3 regions of the Roseateles sp. PN1 genome follow, and region 3 is predicted to be linked to each of the others. Evidence: predicted binding sites of a transcription regulator. Region 3 holds the regulator's gene; each other region holds the start of a gene.
What was found. The regulator FNR, encoded in region 3, switches genes on or off when oxygen is low (the NO sensors DNR and NnrR bind a similar motif). The targets are predictions, from matches to a motif close to TTGATNNNNATCAA.
Positions count from the first base shown of each region.

Region 1 (5,567 bases), on a different contig from region 3:
GTCTTGTTCATCTTCGCTAACGGTCAACATCAACACCCGGGCGCCGGGCACCTTGCGACGCAACTCAGGCAGCAGGTCCACGCCGCGCATGCCGGGCATGTGGTTGTCCAGCAAGATCAAATCGGGCTGCAGAGTCAGGGCCGCGCTCAAGGCCTCACTGGCGTCGGCCGCTTCACCCAGTACCACCACGCCTTCTTCCTGCTTGAGCAAAGCGATCAGGCCACGGCGAAACAGGGTGTGGTCATCGACGACCAGGACGGAAATGGGCTTCATGTCAGGGTAGGGGACTGTTGGTTCTGCTGGGCCGAGGCATCCAAGGACAGCTCAGCTTTGCTGCTGGTGAATGCGCTTTGCATGGGCAGTTGCAGGCGCACACGGGTGCCCCCTTCGGGTGGGCTGTCAATGCTGAGCTGCGCACCTATGCGTTGGGCACGCTCACGCATGATCTGTAGTCCCACATGGATATGACTATCGTCAGGCGGCAGGCGCTGGAATCCGCTGCCGTTGTCTTGCACCTCAAAAGTCCAGCGCGGCAGCTGCTCAACCCGCAGCGAGACATGATCGGCCTGTGCATGCTTGCGCACATTGGACAAGGCTTCCTGGATGATGTGCAGGACTTGAATTTGGGCATCGGGGGGCAGGGGGAGGCCGTCGCCTTGCAGGCTCAGATGGGTGCTGAGCCCGCTTTGGCGCTCGAACTTGCTCAGGGTGTTGCGCAGGGCATGTTCAATGTCTTCGTGGCCGGGCCGGGTGCGGAAGTGCACCAGCAGCTCCCGCACATTGGCGTAACACTCCTTCACCCCGGCATCGATTTCGTCCACCGTGAGTTCGATTTGCTCGGGTCGGTTCTTGCTCATGGCACTTCGTAGCAGCTGCACTTGGATCTTCAAAAACGCCAAGACCTGGGCGATGGAGTCATGCAATTCCTGAGCCAGCAGATTGCGCTCCTCCGATACCGCCATTTCGCGGTCGCGCGAAACCAAGCGGAGGTTGTCGACCTGCACCCCGAACTGGCCGACCAGGGCATCCAACAACACGCCTTCCGATTCACTCAGGCGGCGTACGCTGCTGAAAAACAATTCCACCTCACCCACCAAGCGAGCGCCGGCCCGCATCGGAATGGAAATCACGCTTTGAAAGCCCGCAGCTTCGCAATGGCCCAGCTTGGGGGTCGGCAAGGCCTGAATGGCAATCACCTTGGGGCCTGTGGGGGGCTGCGGCGAGGCTTGCAGCGTGGCGCCACAAGCACATTCGCCTTTGCGGAGACAGCGCTCCGCATCAATCATGGTTTGCGGCAAAGAGGCTTGGCCGAGTAGCAACAGGCGCTCGCCATCTTCAGCCGCCAAGCGCACCGCGCAGGCATCTGCACGTGCAATGCGAGCGAGTTTTTCAGCGAATGAGTGCGCCAGGGTCTCAAGGGTCTGATCCGTGAGGCCTGACATCTGGGCCACGTCATACAAGGCTTCCAGGCGTTCATTTTGCTGGGCCAAGTGCGCTGTCTTCTCTTTGACTTTGCCTTCTAGCCCAGCATAGGCCTGCTGCAAAGCAACAGCCATGTGATTGAAGCCCTTGGCCAAGCTAGTGAACTCTTCAACCGGCGACTGCTCGTCCACACGCGCCGCCAAATTGCCTGCGCCCATCTGCTGTAAGCCATCGCGAAGTCGCTGCAGAGGCTGAATGATCCAGACAAAAGCCCCAGAAACAAAAGCCACCGAGGCTGCCACGACCAGCACCACAAGGCCGAAGCAAAGCGCGCCCAATATGGCGGTGCGCGCCGCAATGGTGTGCTCTATCGCCCCCACCAGTTCGTCCACCTTCGCAACAAATGCATCGGCTTGTTGGCGCAGTTCTCCCGCATCAGTTGGGCCCAAAAGACTGGCGCGGAAGATGGGCCATTGGTTTTCAACCAAGGCCAGGCGATCACTGCAGTCAGCAGTGTCCGGCACGAACAAAGGCCTTTGCGCATCACCCTTACGCAGGCCGTCCACCATCGCGTCAAAGTTGCGCACGTCTTCTTGCAACTGATGTGCTCGCTCCTCCGTATGCGACAGCGTCATCCGGTAGCTGAGCATGCGCATGCGACCAGCCTCATTGATGGCACCGGCACCACCTTCTAACTGCCAAGACACCCATAAGGTGAAAGCGATCGAGGCGAGTGCTACCAGCAGAAAGCTGGTTTGAATAAGGGCCAGTTTCCCGACCAAGCTGCGAACGCGCGTAAACATTCGGCCACCATATGTGGCTGCGCGGAATGTGGTCTTGACCTGAGTCAAGGTTGCGCAAGTGGACTTCAACCGGTTCAGTCGTCAGCTAGCGTGGCGTAAACCCAGCGCGGCACGATATCCTTGCTTCGGTAAATGCTTGGGGAGCATAAGGGATCGCTTCGTGCCCAGAGAAATCGTCCTGACTGAGCATCTTTGGCCCTGGACCTCGTCGGTAGGCGGTCATTGGCCATGGTCCGCTTTCAGTGCAGCAAACTGACGGGTTCGCGGACCAGGGGTAGTGAATCGCTTCTTGTCATTGCGGGCGATTTGGAAGCTATCGATTGTCGAGCTTGTGTTCTGGGTGACAGCGATCGGCTTTGCGGTCTTCAGAACTCTGTTCTGAACTTCATATGTGTAGCTCGCCGCGAGTCTTGAATTCTCAGCTTGGGACCACGCTTGCACGGCACAACCCTGCGTTTGAGCCGACTCGCAACGGCCAATCTCTTCAGGCCCTCATTTCATTCTGGGCCATCAGCTGCTTGATAAAGGCTGGACGCGAATGACCTTGACGTCCGGCTGCTCTGTGCCCATTGCAGTCTTCCTATGCAGGCCCTAAGCCTACAGATAGACAAGGCAAAGCAGGCACAGCAGTCGCAAGCTTGGTCTCCACAAAACCGACATTGGGCACAACCACAGCTTCGGCTTCGTCCCAAAATGCTTTGCCGCCCATGCGGGTCTTCTTGGCGCTGGCCAGCAGGTTGATGCTGATGCGCCGGCTCGAGTAATACTAGCTGGCGCGCAGCAACCGACCAGCCCTGCCAACCCTTTAGCCCCGCGCGGCTCCGCGTCGACGCACTAGCCCGCCGAGTGCCAACAGGCCGGCGGCCATCAAGGCATAGCTTTGTGGTTCGGGTACGGCGGTGATGCTCTCAAAGCTGATGCGATAGACCTCGCTTTCGAAACCCAGCTGGCTGTTGAAGACATAGCCGGCACCTGTTGCCAAACCGTTGAAACCGGCAAGCTCGGCGAAGTTGAAATTGACCACGCCGCCCTGGTCGGTACGCAGGGCGTTGCTGCCGACGAAGGCGGCAGCGGTGGGGTCGAAGACCTCAGAGCCGCCGTCCCAAATTTCCCGCGCCTTGATCGTGATGGCGCCCAGTTGCAGCCCGCCTTGCGCGTTGAACAAGCGGTATTCGGTGGGCGAGTCATTGCCAATGAAGAAGTCGTTGCTCGGCACCACCATGGCCCCGAAACTGAAGAAGGGGTTCAGCGCCGTATCCACGCTGAAGCTGAGGCTGCGGGTTTCGCCAGGTTGCAACAGGCTGCCCACGGTGCCGCGGGTGGCGGTCGGGTCAGCCGCCGCGAAAGCCGCTTGCCAAGCGGTGCCACTGCCGCCTTCGGCGATGGATTGAATCGCTGCGGTCGACACCTGACCGAGATTGAAGGCATCAAAACTGCCGCTGTGGAAGCCAACATGTAGCGGCGCGAAGCTAACGCTGTTGACTGGGGCCAAGTTTTGCACGTTGACCTTGATGTCGACCATGGCTGCTTGGGCGAGCGAACTGGCGCCCACCGCGCTGAGTGCAAAGAAGACGGGTGTGGCTTGGCGAGATAAAGTGAGTTTGAACATGACAGTGCTTTCTTGAGCTGAGGTGTAGTCGAGGAGCTTTTTGACCGGATGTGGCGCAGTGCATGCCTCAATCGGTCAGGCCATGCTAGGAACCACAAGCGCTTAAAGAATCACGCTTTGATAACGAAAAGCTAAGCGATTCTTGGCGCGCTCGATGTCTTGTGTGTCTTGTGATTCTTTTGTGAAGACTTGCTCCGGCTTTGGCGGCCTAATACGGGTTCAGAGCTTTACCGGATTCCAAACAATGCCCCTGCAGCTTTCTTCTCTACCTGTGCCCGAGGCGACGCGCCCAGCCGGCCCGCCTCGCCGCATCTTGGTGGTGGAGGATGAACCCGATATTGCCGCGCTGCTGCACCTGCACCTGAGCGAGTTGGCGGATCAAGTCTTGTGCCTGGGCAATGGCCTTGACGGCTTGAACAGCGCGATTGATGCCGGCCCCTGGGCCGCCATCGTGCTGGATCTGCGCCTGCCCGGCATGGGCGGATTGGATATCTGCCGGGCCTTGCGCGAACGGGGGAATAGCGTGCCCATCCTGATGTTGACGGCCCGTAACTCGGAGCTTGACCGGGTGTTGGGTCTGGAGTTGGGTGCCGACGACTACCTGACCAAGCCTTTCAGCGTGCTGGAGTTACAGGCCCGCATTCGCGCGCTGTGGCGCCGCATGGGCCAACCGATGACGCCGGGCTCCGCCGAAACGCCCGCATCGTCGGAGCCAGTTGACGTCCGGGCCGGTGGTTTGCACATCCACCGGGTGCAGCGGCGAGCGTGGTTGGGCCAGGCCGAGTTGGTGTTGACACCGCGCGAGTTCGATCTGCTCTGGCATTTCGCCCGCCAGCCGCTGCGGGCCTTCAGCCGGGCCGAGCTGCTGGATCAGGTCTGGGGCTATGGGCACGATGGATATGACCATACTGTCAACACCCACATCAACCGCCTGCGTAACAAACTAGGCGAAGGCTATATCCAGACCGTCTGGGGCGTCGGTTACCGTTTTGAGGTGCAAGCATGAGCGCCCCCATAGCTACCGCCCTCCGGCGTCCACCTTCCGAGGGGTGGGGGAGAAGCACCTGGGATGGCCCGGAGTTTTTTTCTCATGAGTAGCTCGGTACTGCCCTGGTGGCGCCGCCTAGACCTGCGCCTGGCGCTGGTGGTGGTGCTGGGCTTGACGCTCCTGTGCGGCGGAATGTTGTACTGGCAGGATGCCCTGGCGCAGCGCCGGCAAGATGCCTATGACCAGTGGCAAAACCTCAAGCTGGCCCGCTATATTGCGGACCGCCAGGCAAAGCCGATGATCGACGCGCAAGGCCTGGTCCGCAGCGGTGCCCTGGCCGACACCGCCATGTATATCGGACTAATTCACCCAGCTCTCGAAGCCTATCTTCTGGATCTTCAAGGACGGGTGCTGCAGCACAGCCTGCCGGCATCCGGCCCCGGGCCGGTCATGCAGCAAGTTGACTTAGGCGCAGTACGCCCACTGCTAGCGTCTCCATCCGGCGGCGCATTGCAATTGCCGATCTACGGCGATGACCCGCGCTTGCCTGGGCAGCCCAACTTGGTTTCAATCGCCGCCCTGCCTGATGCAGGCAACGTGCAGGGCTACCTTTATGTGGTGTTGCGCGGAGCGGCGGCCAGCGAGATTCGCGCACATAACTTGGGGGAAAGTCAGTTCGGGCCGGCGTGGGGCCTCACGCTGACGGCCATCGCCTTGGTTGGTTTGACCATCGTGGCGCTGCAGA
Region 1 is NZ_JBCARA010000015.1:9,243-14,809, reverse strand. Features, by position in the region: gene AABB87_RS19855 (response regulator transcription factor) at 1-273, opposite strand, end outside; gene AABB87_RS19850 (type IV pili methyl-accepting chemotaxis transducer N-terminal domain-containing protein) at 270-2,225, opposite strand; gene AABB87_RS19845 (spondin domain-containing protein) at 3,031-3,834, opposite strand; gene AABB87_RS19840 (response regulator transcription factor) at 4,079-4,840, shown strand; gene AABB87_RS19835 (sensor histidine kinase) at 4,925-5,567, shown strand, end outside.
Region 1: a site for FNR is predicted at 2,260-2,273, ahead of AABB87_RS19850 (type IV pili methyl-accepting chemotaxis transducer N-terminal domain-containing protein). Genes of this name have one in related genera too.

Region 2 (5,567 bases), on a different contig from region 3:
CAGCGGCATGAAGGCGAGGTAGAAGCCCACCAGCCAGAACCAGAACGAGCACTTGCCCCAGAACGGGTCGAGCTTGTAGCCGAAGGCCTTGGGGAACCAGTAGCTGATGCCGGCCATCATGCCGAACAGCACGCCGCCGATGATGACGTTGTGGAAGTGGGCAATCAGGAACAAGCTGTTGTGCAGCACGAAGTCGGCCGGCGGCACCGCCAGCAGCACACCCGTCATGCCACCGATCACGAAGGTGACCATGAAGCCCATGGTCCACAGCATCGGCACATCAAACTCGATGCGGCCACGGTACATGGTGAACAGCCAGTTGAAGATCTTCGCCCCCGTGGGGATGGAGATGATCATGGTGGTGATGCCGAAGAAGGCATTCACGCTGGCGCCCGAACCCATGGTGAAGAAGTGATGCAGCCACACCAGGTAGGACAGGATGGTGATGACCACGGTGGCGTAAACCATCGAGGCATAGCCGAACAGACGCTTGCGGCTGAACGTAGACACCACTTCCGAGAAGATGCCGAAGGCGGGCAAGATCAGGATGTAAACCTCGGGGTGACCCCAAATCCAGATCAGGTTCACATACATCATGGCGTTGCCGCCCATGTCGTTGGTGAAGAAGTTGGTGCCGAGATAGCGGTCCAAGCTCAACAAGACCAGCACAGCGGTCAGCACCGGGAAGGCGGCCACGATCAGCACGTTGGTGCACAGCGAGGTCCAAGTGAAGACGGGCATCTTCATCAGCGTCATGCCGGGCGCACGCATCTTGACGATGGTGGCGATCAGATTGATGCCCGATAGCGTCGTACCCACCCCCGCGAGCTGCAGTGACCAGATGTAGTAATCCACCCCCACACTCGGGCTACCCAAAATGCCCGACAGCGGCGGGTAAGCCAGCCAACCGGTGGCGGCAAACTCGCCGATGAACAGCGAGGCCATGATCAGCACGGCACCGCTGGCCGTCATCCAGAAGCTGAAGTTATTCAGGAAGGGGAAAGCCACATCGCGGGCACCGATCTGCAGCGGCACCACGTAGTTCATGAAGCCCGTCACAAAAGGCATGGCCACGAAGAAGATCATGATCACGCCGTGGGCGGTGAAGATCTGGTCGTAGTGGTGCGGCGGCAGGAAGCCGGCGTTGTCACCGAAGGCGATGGCCTGGTGGGCGCGCATCATGATGGCGTCGGCAAAGCCGCGCAAGAGCATGACGATCGCCAGCACGATGTACATGATGCCGATCTTCTTGTGGTCGATGCTGGTCAACCAATTGCGCCACAAGGGGCCCCAGGCGCGGTAGTAAGTCATCGCGCCGGTCAGGCCGAGGCCGCCCAGGATCACCATGACAAAGGTGCCGAGGATGATGGGATCGTGCGGAATGGCGGCCCAGCTGAGGCGACCAAAAAGCAGCGATGTCGAGGTGTTGGGGGAGTCAAGCATGGGCTTCTCTCGGAGTTCTAGCATTGCGGGCCGCTGGCCGCTGTGTCGGTGACACGGCGGCCGGCAGCCCGGCGAATCAGGGCTGTGCGTTACGGCTGGCGTTGGCCGCAGGCAGGTACTGATCGAGGTTTTGCGGGGTGCACATGGCGGCGACAACGCTGCGTTCGCCGTCACGCCAGGCTTGGCGGCGCACGCCGTCCACCCCGCCCTTGCCGGTGCCGCCCGCGGCGTCGATGGCCATCATCTGGCCCATGCACATCTTGTTGGTATCCACGCAGCGGTTCAGGATGGCCTGATACAGGCCCTGCTCCACCTCGGCGTAGCGGCGCACCGGCTCACGGCCGCTGGGCTGCTCAAGCTGCTGGTAGACGCTGCGACTCAGCAGCCCACCTTCGGCCTTGTTCTTGGCAACCCAGGCGTCGAAGTCTTCGTGCGACAGCCCATGGAACTTGAAGCGCATATGCGAGAAGCCGGCGCCGCTGTAATTGGCCGAGAAGCCGTCAAAGACGCCCGGCTTGTTGATGACCGCGTGCAACTGCGTCTGCATGCCGGGCATGGTGTAGATCTGACCTGCCAGCGCCGGGATGTAGAAGCTGTTCATCACCGTGGAGGCGGTCAGCTTGAATTGAATCGGGCGATCCAGCGGGGCGGCCAGCTCGTTGACGGTGGCAATGCCCTGCTCCGGGTAGAGGAACAGCCATTTCCAGTCCAAGGCCACCACTTCCACCACCAGCGGCTTCACATCAGCAGCCACCGGGCGGCCGGGCGCGATGCGATCCAGCGGGCGATAGGGGTCCAGCTTGTGGGTGCTGATCCAGGTGATGGCGCCAAGTGCGATGATGATCAGCAAGGGCGCGCCCCAGATCAGCAACTCCAGCTTGGTGGAATGATCCCAATCCGGCTTGTACGTGGCGGCCCGATTGGCCTGGCGGTAGCGCCAGGCGAAGAACAAGGTCAGGAAGATCACCGGCACGATGATCAGCAACATCAGCAGCGTGGAGGTGATGATCAGCTGAGCTTGTTGCTGCGCGATGTCGCCCGAAGGCTTCATCACCACCATATTGCAGGCCGCCAGAGGCAGCGTTGCAGCCAGCACGCCGAGCCGCTTCAGACCTGTGGGACCGGCCTGAGTCAATTTTGGGGAGGGGACGGGAGTCATTGGTAGTTACCAGAAAAGGCGGGAAAACGCCATTGCGTACCCGGCCGAAATGTATCTTGATTGAGCTAGGTCAACGATTGGACATTTTGTCCTAGGGGTCCCGCCGCTCTCGTAAGAGGGTTTTCTCCCAGCAACCTTTGCAACCGCCATGAACAGCTCAGCCGCCTACCCGCTCCCTGCCGGCCAACCGGCCAGCCATTCCCAAGAACCCAGCTCCGTGGCCCCGGGTGATATCGCCGTCGGCGTCATCATCGGTCGCGCTTCGGAGTATTTCGACTTCTTTGTCTTCGGCATCGCCTCGGTTCTGGTCTTCCCGGCCGTGTTCTTCCCCTTTGCCAGCCGATTGGATGGCACGCTTTACGCCTTCGCCCTGCTGGCCCTGGCCTTTGTGGTCCGGCCGATTGGCACGGTGCTGGGCATGCAGGTTCAGAAGCACTTCGGCCGCAGCACCAAGATGACCCTGGCGCTCTTCTTACTGGGCAGCTCTACCGCGGGCATGGCGATGCTGCCCAGCTACACCACCATCGGCAGCAGCGCCATCGTCCTGCTGGCCATCTTCCGCATCGGCCAAGGCCTGGCGCTAGGCGGCTCCTGGGACGGCCTGCCCTCGCTGCTGGCCATGAATGCCCCGGAAGGCAAGCGCGGCTGGTACGCCATGCTGGGCCAACTGGGCGCACCGCTGGGTTTTGTGATTGCGGCCGGCCTGTTTGCCTATTTGTGGGCGAATCTGGACGGCGCTGACTTCTTCAGCTGGGGCTGGCGCTACCCCTTCTTCGCCGCTTTCGCCATCAATGTGGTGGCCCTGTTCGCCCGCTTGCGCCTGGTGCTGACGCACGAGTACGAGCGCGAACTCGAAGCCCGCGAGCTGGAGCCCTGCAGCGTGCGCGAACTGCTCAGCCAGCAAGGCGAGAACATCGCCATCGGCGCCTTCGCCAGCCTGGCCAGCTACGCGCTCTTCCATCTGGTGACGGTGTTCCCGCTGTCCTGGGTGTCGCTGTACTCCGAGCAGACCATGGGCGAGTTCCTCAGCGTGCAGATCGTTGGCGCCCTGCTGGCGGCAGCCGCCATGCCAATTTCGGGCCTGATCGCCGACCGCATGGGCCGGCGCAGCTTCCTGGGCAGCCTGGCCACCGTGATCGGCCTTTTCAGCCTGCTGACGCCCTGGTTGCTGGGCGGCGGCACGGCGGGCCAAGACAGCTTCATCCTGGTCGGCTTTGTGCTGCTGGGCCTGTCCTACGGCCAGGCGGCCGGCGCGGTGACCTCCAACTTCCTGCCCCGCTTCCGCTACACCGGCGCCGCCCTGACGGCCGATCTAGCCTGGCTGATCGGCGCCGCCTTTGCCCCGCTGGTGGCGCTGGCCTTGTCGGCGCGCTTCGGCCTGGGCGCTGTCAGCCTCTATTTGCTGTCGGGTGCGGCCTGCACCTTGCTGGCCTTGCGGGTCAACCGCTTGAAGTCGCTGCGCGACTGAGGAGAAATGCCCCGGCTTCGCGGCCGGGGCAGCCATTCGCCTGAACTACTTGCGCCAACTGCGCCTGTTGAAGGCAGAGAGCACCCTAGCAAGACGGTAACCTTTGGCGCTCAAGAGTAGCCACTAGAGGAACCCAGATGTCGGCCGACACGCTAGTTCGCACCCTTTCCCAACTCGAAGGCGAGTTGCATCTTCCGGGCGTTCGAAAAAGCGCTTCAAGAATCAACGCATTGCTTCATGCCGACTTTGAAGAAGTTGGCCGGTCCGGGCGCCACTGGAACCGCGCAGCCATGGTCGACATGCTGCTCAGCGAGTCAGTACCTGTAGAAGTGGTCGCTGACAACTACGTCGCAACAGAGTTGCAAGCCGGCGTTGCCCTACTCACCTACCGAGCCGCTCATCGTCAAGCGAATGGCACCTTGGCTCGCCACACCTTGCGCTCCTCCATCTGGATTTGGGTTGGAGACGGTTGGCAAATGCGTTATCACCAAGGCACCGCAGCTGCGCAAACTTGGTGAACGAACACAAGCGCATCCGCCTTCACCCCAGAAGGGAGGCCCACACCCAACTCCCCTCGATCACCCACCCCAAAGTCCTGCAGCCAGAACCAGCCCACGCTGGCGACGCAGCACTGTTCAGCCCAGAGCCGATCGAAGCTCCCCGCCCGGCAAACGCCCACCGCGCCAAGGGTGGGTCTTGAATTGACAACTCTCGCCCCTATAATTCGATTGCTAGCACTCGCATCCCGTGAGTGCTAACGACTCAAATTCAGCGCAGCCGAGACTTTTCTCGGCTGTTGCTTTGTTGTCAGCCCTGACCAATATCTCAAGGAGATGTGATGAACCTGCGTCCTCTGCACGATCGCGTGATCGTTAAGCGCCTCGAACAAGAAACCAAGACTGCCTCGGGCATCTTCATCCCTGACGCCGCCGCTGAGAAGCCGGACCAAGGCGAAGTGCTGGCCGTCGGTAACGGCAAGCGCAACGACCGTGGCGACCTGATCGCCCTGAACGTCAAGGTCGGTGACCGCGTTCTGTTCGGCAAGTACAGCGGCCAGACCGTCAAGGTCGATGGCAATGAACTGCTGGTGATGCGCGAAGAAGACCTCTTCGCCGTTGTTGAGAAATAAAGCTACTGCGCGACGCGCTGGCGTCGTTGGACGGTGCTCGGAATCCTCACGTGCAGGAAGCACGTTCCGGTTCCTCCGCGCCATCCGCCTAGCCAGCACGCCGCTCGCTACGCTTTCTTTCTCAACAACTAATTGCTAAAGAGAGCGTGGTCCCAATTCACGAATTTGGAGAATTTTCATGGCAGCAAAAGACGTAGTTTTCGGCGGCGAAGCCCGCGCACGCATGGTTGAAGGCGTGAACATCTTGGCCAATGCGGTCAAGGTGACCCTGGGCCCCAAGGGCCGCAATGTGGTGCTGGAGCGCTCGTACGGCGCCCCGACCGTGACCAAGGACGGTGTGTCCGTGGCCAAGGAAATCGAGCTGAAAG
Region 2 is NZ_JBCARA010000007.1:99,937-105,503, reverse strand. Features, by position in the region: gene cyoB (cytochrome o ubiquinol oxidase subunit I) at 1-1,443, opposite strand, end outside; gene cyoA (ubiquinol oxidase subunit II) at 1,520-2,494, opposite strand; gene AABB87_RS12605 (MFS transporter) at 2,751-4,070, shown strand; gene AABB87_RS12600 (nuclear transport factor 2 family protein) at 4,208-4,588, shown strand; gene groES (co-chaperone GroES) at 4,909-5,199, shown strand; gene groL (chaperonin GroEL) at 5,378-5,567, shown strand, end outside.
Region 2: a site for FNR is predicted at 2,663-2,676, ahead of cyoA (ubiquinol oxidase subunit II). Genes of this name have one in related genera too.

Region 3 (5,567 bases):
GACGGCCACGGGTAAGTCTTCGGCAGGCAAGGAGACGGTCATTGAGATCGTCAACCTCTACGAAGCACAAAAGAAGATCTACCCGCGTTCGGTGACGGGCGTGTTTGCTCGTTGGCGTTGGGGCTTGGTCTGGTTCACCCAGTTGCTTTTCTACGGCCTGCCCTGGCTGCAGTGGAACGACCGGCAGGCGGTTTTGTTTGAGCTTGCCAGCCGGCGTTTCTACATCTTTGGCCTAGTGCTTTACCCGCAGGACTTTATTTACCTGACGGGTCTGCTCTTGATCTCGGCCTACGCCCTGTTCTTGTTCACTGCAGTGGCAGGGCGTTTGTGGTGCGGTTATGCCTGCCCACAGACGGTGTACACCGAGATCTTCATGTGGATCGAGAAGCAGTTCGAGGGTGATCGCCAAGCGCGCATGAAACTCGACGCTTCGCCCTGGAATTTCAACAAACTGTGGCGTAAGAGCGGCAAGCAACTGACCTGGATTGCGGTCGGCTTGTGGACCGGCTTCAGCTTTGTTGGCTACTTCACCCCCATCAAAGAACTGTGGGCTTCGGCCTTCACCTTGGGCTTTGGCCCCTGGGAATGGTTCTGGGTGCTGTTTTACGGTTTTGCCACCTACGGCAACGCAGGCTATATGCGCGAGCAGGTCTGCAAATACATGTGTCCTTATGCGCGCTTTCAAAGCGCCATGTTTGACAAAGACACCCTGATCATCAGCTACGACCAAGAGCGTGGCGAGCCGCGCGGTTCGCGTGGCAAGAAGGTCGATGCCAAGGCCGCCGGCCTGGGCTCATGCATCGACTGCACCTTGTGTGTGCAGGTTTGTCCCACCGGTATTGATATTCGCAAGGGCTTGCAATACGAGTGCATCGGCTGCGCCGCCTGCATCGATGTGTGCGATCAGGTGATGGACAAGATGAACTACCCGCGTGGGCTGGTTCGTTACGACACCCAGAATGGCTTGGCCCAGCACCTCAGCCCGGCGCAGAAGTTGCGCCGCATGTTCCGCCCGCGCGTCATCATTTACAGCGTGGTGCTGGTGACCCTGAGTACGGCTTTGCTGGCCAGCCTCTTGTTCTTGCGCAGCCCCGTCAAACTGGATGTGGTGCGTGACCGTGGCGTGCTGTCGCGCTTGGTGGAAGACGGCTATATCGAAAACCTCTACCGCCTGCAGATCATGAATGCGACCGAGGGCGCGCAGCAGTGCAGCCTCAGCGTCAAGGGCATGGAAGGCATTGCCTTGGGCAAGCCAGTGAGCTTGGTCTTGGCGCCTGCCGAAGCGCGCTGGGTGTCGGTGGCGGTGCGAATTCCGCCTGAGTCAGCGGCGCAAGCGGGTGTCGGTGCGCATCCCATCTCTTTTGCCTTGATGGGGCAGGCGGTTGACAAGGCGGGTGTTGCCAGCGGCAAGATCGAGATCAAGGAAAAATCGACCTTTGTCGTGCCGCGCTGAGCGCTAACGAATCATTTGAACAAGAAGTCCTTGCAGAGCAGGAGTTGACGCAATGAGTCAAGAAAACAAACGCACGACCGATTCCGCTAGCCCCTGGTGGCGTGAGAAGTTCATGTGGCTGGTGTGGGGTGGCCCGGGTGTGGTGGTGATCGCCAGCTTTGTGACCCTGTTCCTGGCCCTGCATTTCCCCGAGACGGTGCTGGATGAGTCCAAGGTGCAGACTACTTATGTGGGCAAGGCGTCCAAGGAAGCCGATCCAGCCTCCTTGGCGCCGGCCATGAAGGGCCGCAACCACGCTGCCACCGGCGCGCAATGAAATGAAGACCGAGCCCCGCAATCGTGTTGAGTCGGACGACGCCACCTTTGCGGTGGATTTGCCGCCGCCTACGTCCAGATTGGCGCGCTGGGCGATGGCAATCGCCTGGCCGGCCTTTGTGATGGCAGGGGTGACCGAGGGCTTGGTGTTTTCGGTGGTTGACCCCAGCGATTTGACCTGGTTCGGTGGCGAGCGCATGGAACTCTCCCGGCAGGCCGTCTACACGCTCAGCTTTCTGATTTTTTGGAGTGTCATCAGCTTGGCCTCTAGCATCAGCCTGATGCTGGCCACCTTGCCGGAGACGCCTGATGCACCCCAGGCTATTCACCCGCGGCGTTGGCCGCAGTAGGCTGCCGCAGGCCGCTCGCTCGGGCGGCGCTGAATGCCTGAATGAATAAAAGAAGGGCTGAGTACCACTCAGCCCTTCTTTCATTGTGCCGCTGGCGCGGCTCAGCCGCCCGCCGCCTGCCTCAGTTCAGCAAGTGCCGTTATTGACCAGCTTCTGCAGACCGGCTTGGTCGAGGATGCGCAAGTGGCGCTGCTTCACTTCCAGCAGGCCTTCTTCCTGGAACTTCGAGAAGGTCCGGCTGACCGTTTCCAGCTTCAGGCCCAGATAACTGCCGATTTCCTCGCGCGTCATGCGCAGCACCAAAGCGGCGGCCGAGAAGCCGCGCGCCTGCAGGCGCTGGGTCAGGTTTAGCAAGAAAGCCGCCAGGCGCTCTTCCGCCCGCATGCTGCCCAGCAAGAGCATCACGCCGTGATCGCGCACGATTTCGCGGCTCATGATCTTGTGGAACTGGCGCTGCAAATCGGTGAACTCACGCGACAGCTCTTCCAGCTGTTCGAAGGGAATCACGCAGACCTGCGAGTCTTCCAGCGCCACGGCGTCGCAGCTGTGGCGGTCGGTGCTGATGCCATCCAAGCCTAGCAATTCGCCCGCCATTTGAAAGCCGGTGACCTGGTCGCGGCCATCTTCTGAAGAGACACAGGTCTTGAAAAAACCGGTGCGCACCGCGTAAAGCGACTGAAAGGGGTCGCCGCTGCGAAACAAGGTGTCGCCGCGCGACACCTGGCGGCGCGTGGCCACCAACTCGTCTAACTGCTCGAGGTCACCCGACGACAAGCCAACGGGTAGGCAAAGCTCGCGCAAATTGCAACTGGAGCAGGCGACCTTGAGCGGTTCAATCTTGATAGGTACGGTGACGTTCATGGAGTGCATTATGGATGACGCATATCGCAGTGGGCAGGCGCCGTTGCCGGCATCTGTTCGGGGCAAGGCGGCGAATCGAACGTCTGCTCGCCGCCTATCGGCTTCGCCAAACATGATTTAGCTCAAGCCCAATGCGCAATGCATGCGATTGTTAGGGCAAAGAATGAGGCCAAACTTGATCTCGGTCAATCGCTTGTGTGGCGGGCTTGGCAATATGCGAGCCATGGTTTCTATCACCCAGCCCCAAGTCCTGTCAGGCAAAGACTCCGCCGTGAGCATCATCAACGAAGACCTGTTGCGCCGCTTCGATGTGTCCGGGCCACGCTACACCTCGTACCCGACCGCGGATCGCTTTGTTGAGGCCTTCACCGCCGAAAACTACGCGCAGGCTTTGGTGCAACGGGCCACAGGCTCGCAGATCGGCGGCGCTGCGCCCTTGTCGATCTATGTGCACATTCCGTTTTGTGAATCGGTGTGCTACTACTGTGCCTGCAACAAGGTCATTACCAAGCATCACGATAAAGCCGCTGAATACCTGCAGGCTTTGATCACCGAGATGGACTTGACGCTGGCGCATCTGGGGCGCGGCGCCGGGGTGTCTCAGCTGCATCTGGGTGGCGGCTCGCCGACCTTCTTCAGCGATGAAGAGTTGACGGGCCTGGTGCAGGCCTTGCGTGAACGCTTCCGCATCGTTGCTGGTGCCGAGATGGCCATCGAGGTGGATCCGCGCACGGTCAATGTGGATCGCCTCAAGCATCTGCGCAGCCTGGGTTTCAATCGCTTGAGTTTCGGCGTGCAAGACTTTGACCCGCATGTTCAAAAGGCGGTGCATCGCCAGCAGAGCTTTGCCAGCGTCGAGGCCTTGATGACGGCAGCGCGCGAGCTGGGTTTTGAGTCCACCAATGTTGATCTGATCTACGGCCTGCCGCTGCAAACGCCTGAGTCTTTTGCGCGCACCATCGAACAAGTGGGTGCCTTGAAGCCGGATCGCATCGCGCTTTACGGCTACGCTCATTTGCCGCAGCGCTTCAAACCGCAACGCCGTATCGACGAAGCCCAACTGCCGCCGGGTGCCGCCAAGGTGGCGATGTTGCATGGCGCGATTGAAGGCTTCATGACGCATGGCTACAGCTATATTGGCATGGATCATTTCGCCTTGGCGAATGACTCTTTGGCTGTGGCCAAGCGCCAGGGCCGCCTGCATCGCAATTTCCAGGGCTACAGCACCCAGCCGGACTGTGACCTGATTGCTTTGGGTGTGTCGGCGATCGGCCGCGTTGGTGCCAATTACAGCCAGAACGTCAAGACGCTGGAGGCTTATTACGACATGCTGCGCCAGGGTCAGTTGCCCATCGAACGCGGCTTGGCCTTGACTCGTGACGACATCGTCCGCCGCGCCGTCATCATGGCCTTGATGTGCCAGGGGCGGCTGGAATTTGAGTCCATCGCCTTGGCGCACCTGGTGGATGTGGCCGAGTACTTCAAGCCCGAGCTGGAGCGTATGCGTGAACTTGCGGAGCAGGGCTTGGTGACGGTGGATGCCGACGCCATTCAAGTGACGCCGCTGGGCTGGTTCTTTGTGCGCGCTGTGGCCATGGTGTTTGACCGTTACCTGCAAGCCGATCGCAGCCGCGCGAAGTTCTCTAAAATCATCTGATGCTTGATGTCGCCCTTGCCGGCTCGGCCCTGTTGATGGGCTTGGCCGGCATTCCTCATTGCTTGGCCATGTGTGGCGCGACCTGCGCCGCGGCCGGGGGGCGCGCACCCGTGACCTTTCAGCTCGGGCGCTTGGTGGGGTACGCGGCCGCGGGAGCTGTGGCGGCTGCCAGCGTGCAGTTGCTGGGCCAGATGGGGCAGGCTTCGGCGCTGCTGCGCCCGCTGTGGGTGATGCTGCATGTGGCGGCCTTGATGTTGGGCCTGGCCTTGCTCTGGCGCGGTCAGCCGCCGGCATGGCTGGCGCGGCTGGGGCAGGATGTCGGGCGCCGGCTTGAAGTGCCGGTTGATGGCTTGCGCCAAGGGGGCGTGGCCTTCGCCGGCCCGGCGCAAATGAAAGTTCGGGCCCGCGCAGGGCTGGCTGGGCTGGCCTGGGTGGCTTGGCCTTGCGGCTTGCTGCAATCGGCTTTGCTGCTGGCGGCGCTCGCTTCCGGGCCGGCACAGGGCGGGGCGGTCATGGCCTGCTTTGCCATCAGTTCTGGGGCCGGATTAGCCCTGGGGCCCTGGTTGCTGAGCCGTCTGCGTACGGCCCAAGATGGTGGCGCGGGTGCGCTGCGCCTGTCGGTGCGCTTGGGCGGGCTGGGGCTGGTAGCAGCTTCGGGCTGGGCCTTGGGGCACGGCCTTTGGGCGCAGGTGGCGGCTTTTTGTAGCTCGGTGGTTTGACGCCATGCTGACGCCCACAGAACTCTTATAGAAGACTGGGCTGCGCAGCGCGGCGTGACTGACTTAGAATTCACGCTCTAATCGATCTACCCCCTTGGGCCTGCACATGGGCCGATCTGGATACCAAATGACCGCTTCGAAATCGACCATCATCTACACCTTGACCGACGAAGCGCCACTGCTGGCGACGGCGTCGTTCTTGCCCATCGTCC
Region 3 is NZ_JBCARA010000002.1:496,865-502,431, reverse strand. Features, by position in the region: gene ccoG (cytochrome c oxidase accessory protein CcoG) at 1-1,453, shown strand, start outside; gene AABB87_RS04845 (hypothetical protein) at 1,506-1,769, shown strand; gene AABB87_RS04840 (hypothetical protein) at 1,771-2,118, shown strand; gene fnr (fumarate/nitrate reduction transcriptional regulator Fnr) at 2,245-2,979, opposite strand; gene hemN (oxygen-independent coproporphyrinogen III oxidase) at 3,203-4,636, shown strand; gene AABB87_RS04825 (sulfite exporter TauE/SafE family protein) at 4,636-5,355, shown strand; gene AABB87_RS04820 (NADP-dependent isocitrate dehydrogenase) at 5,483-5,567, shown strand, end outside.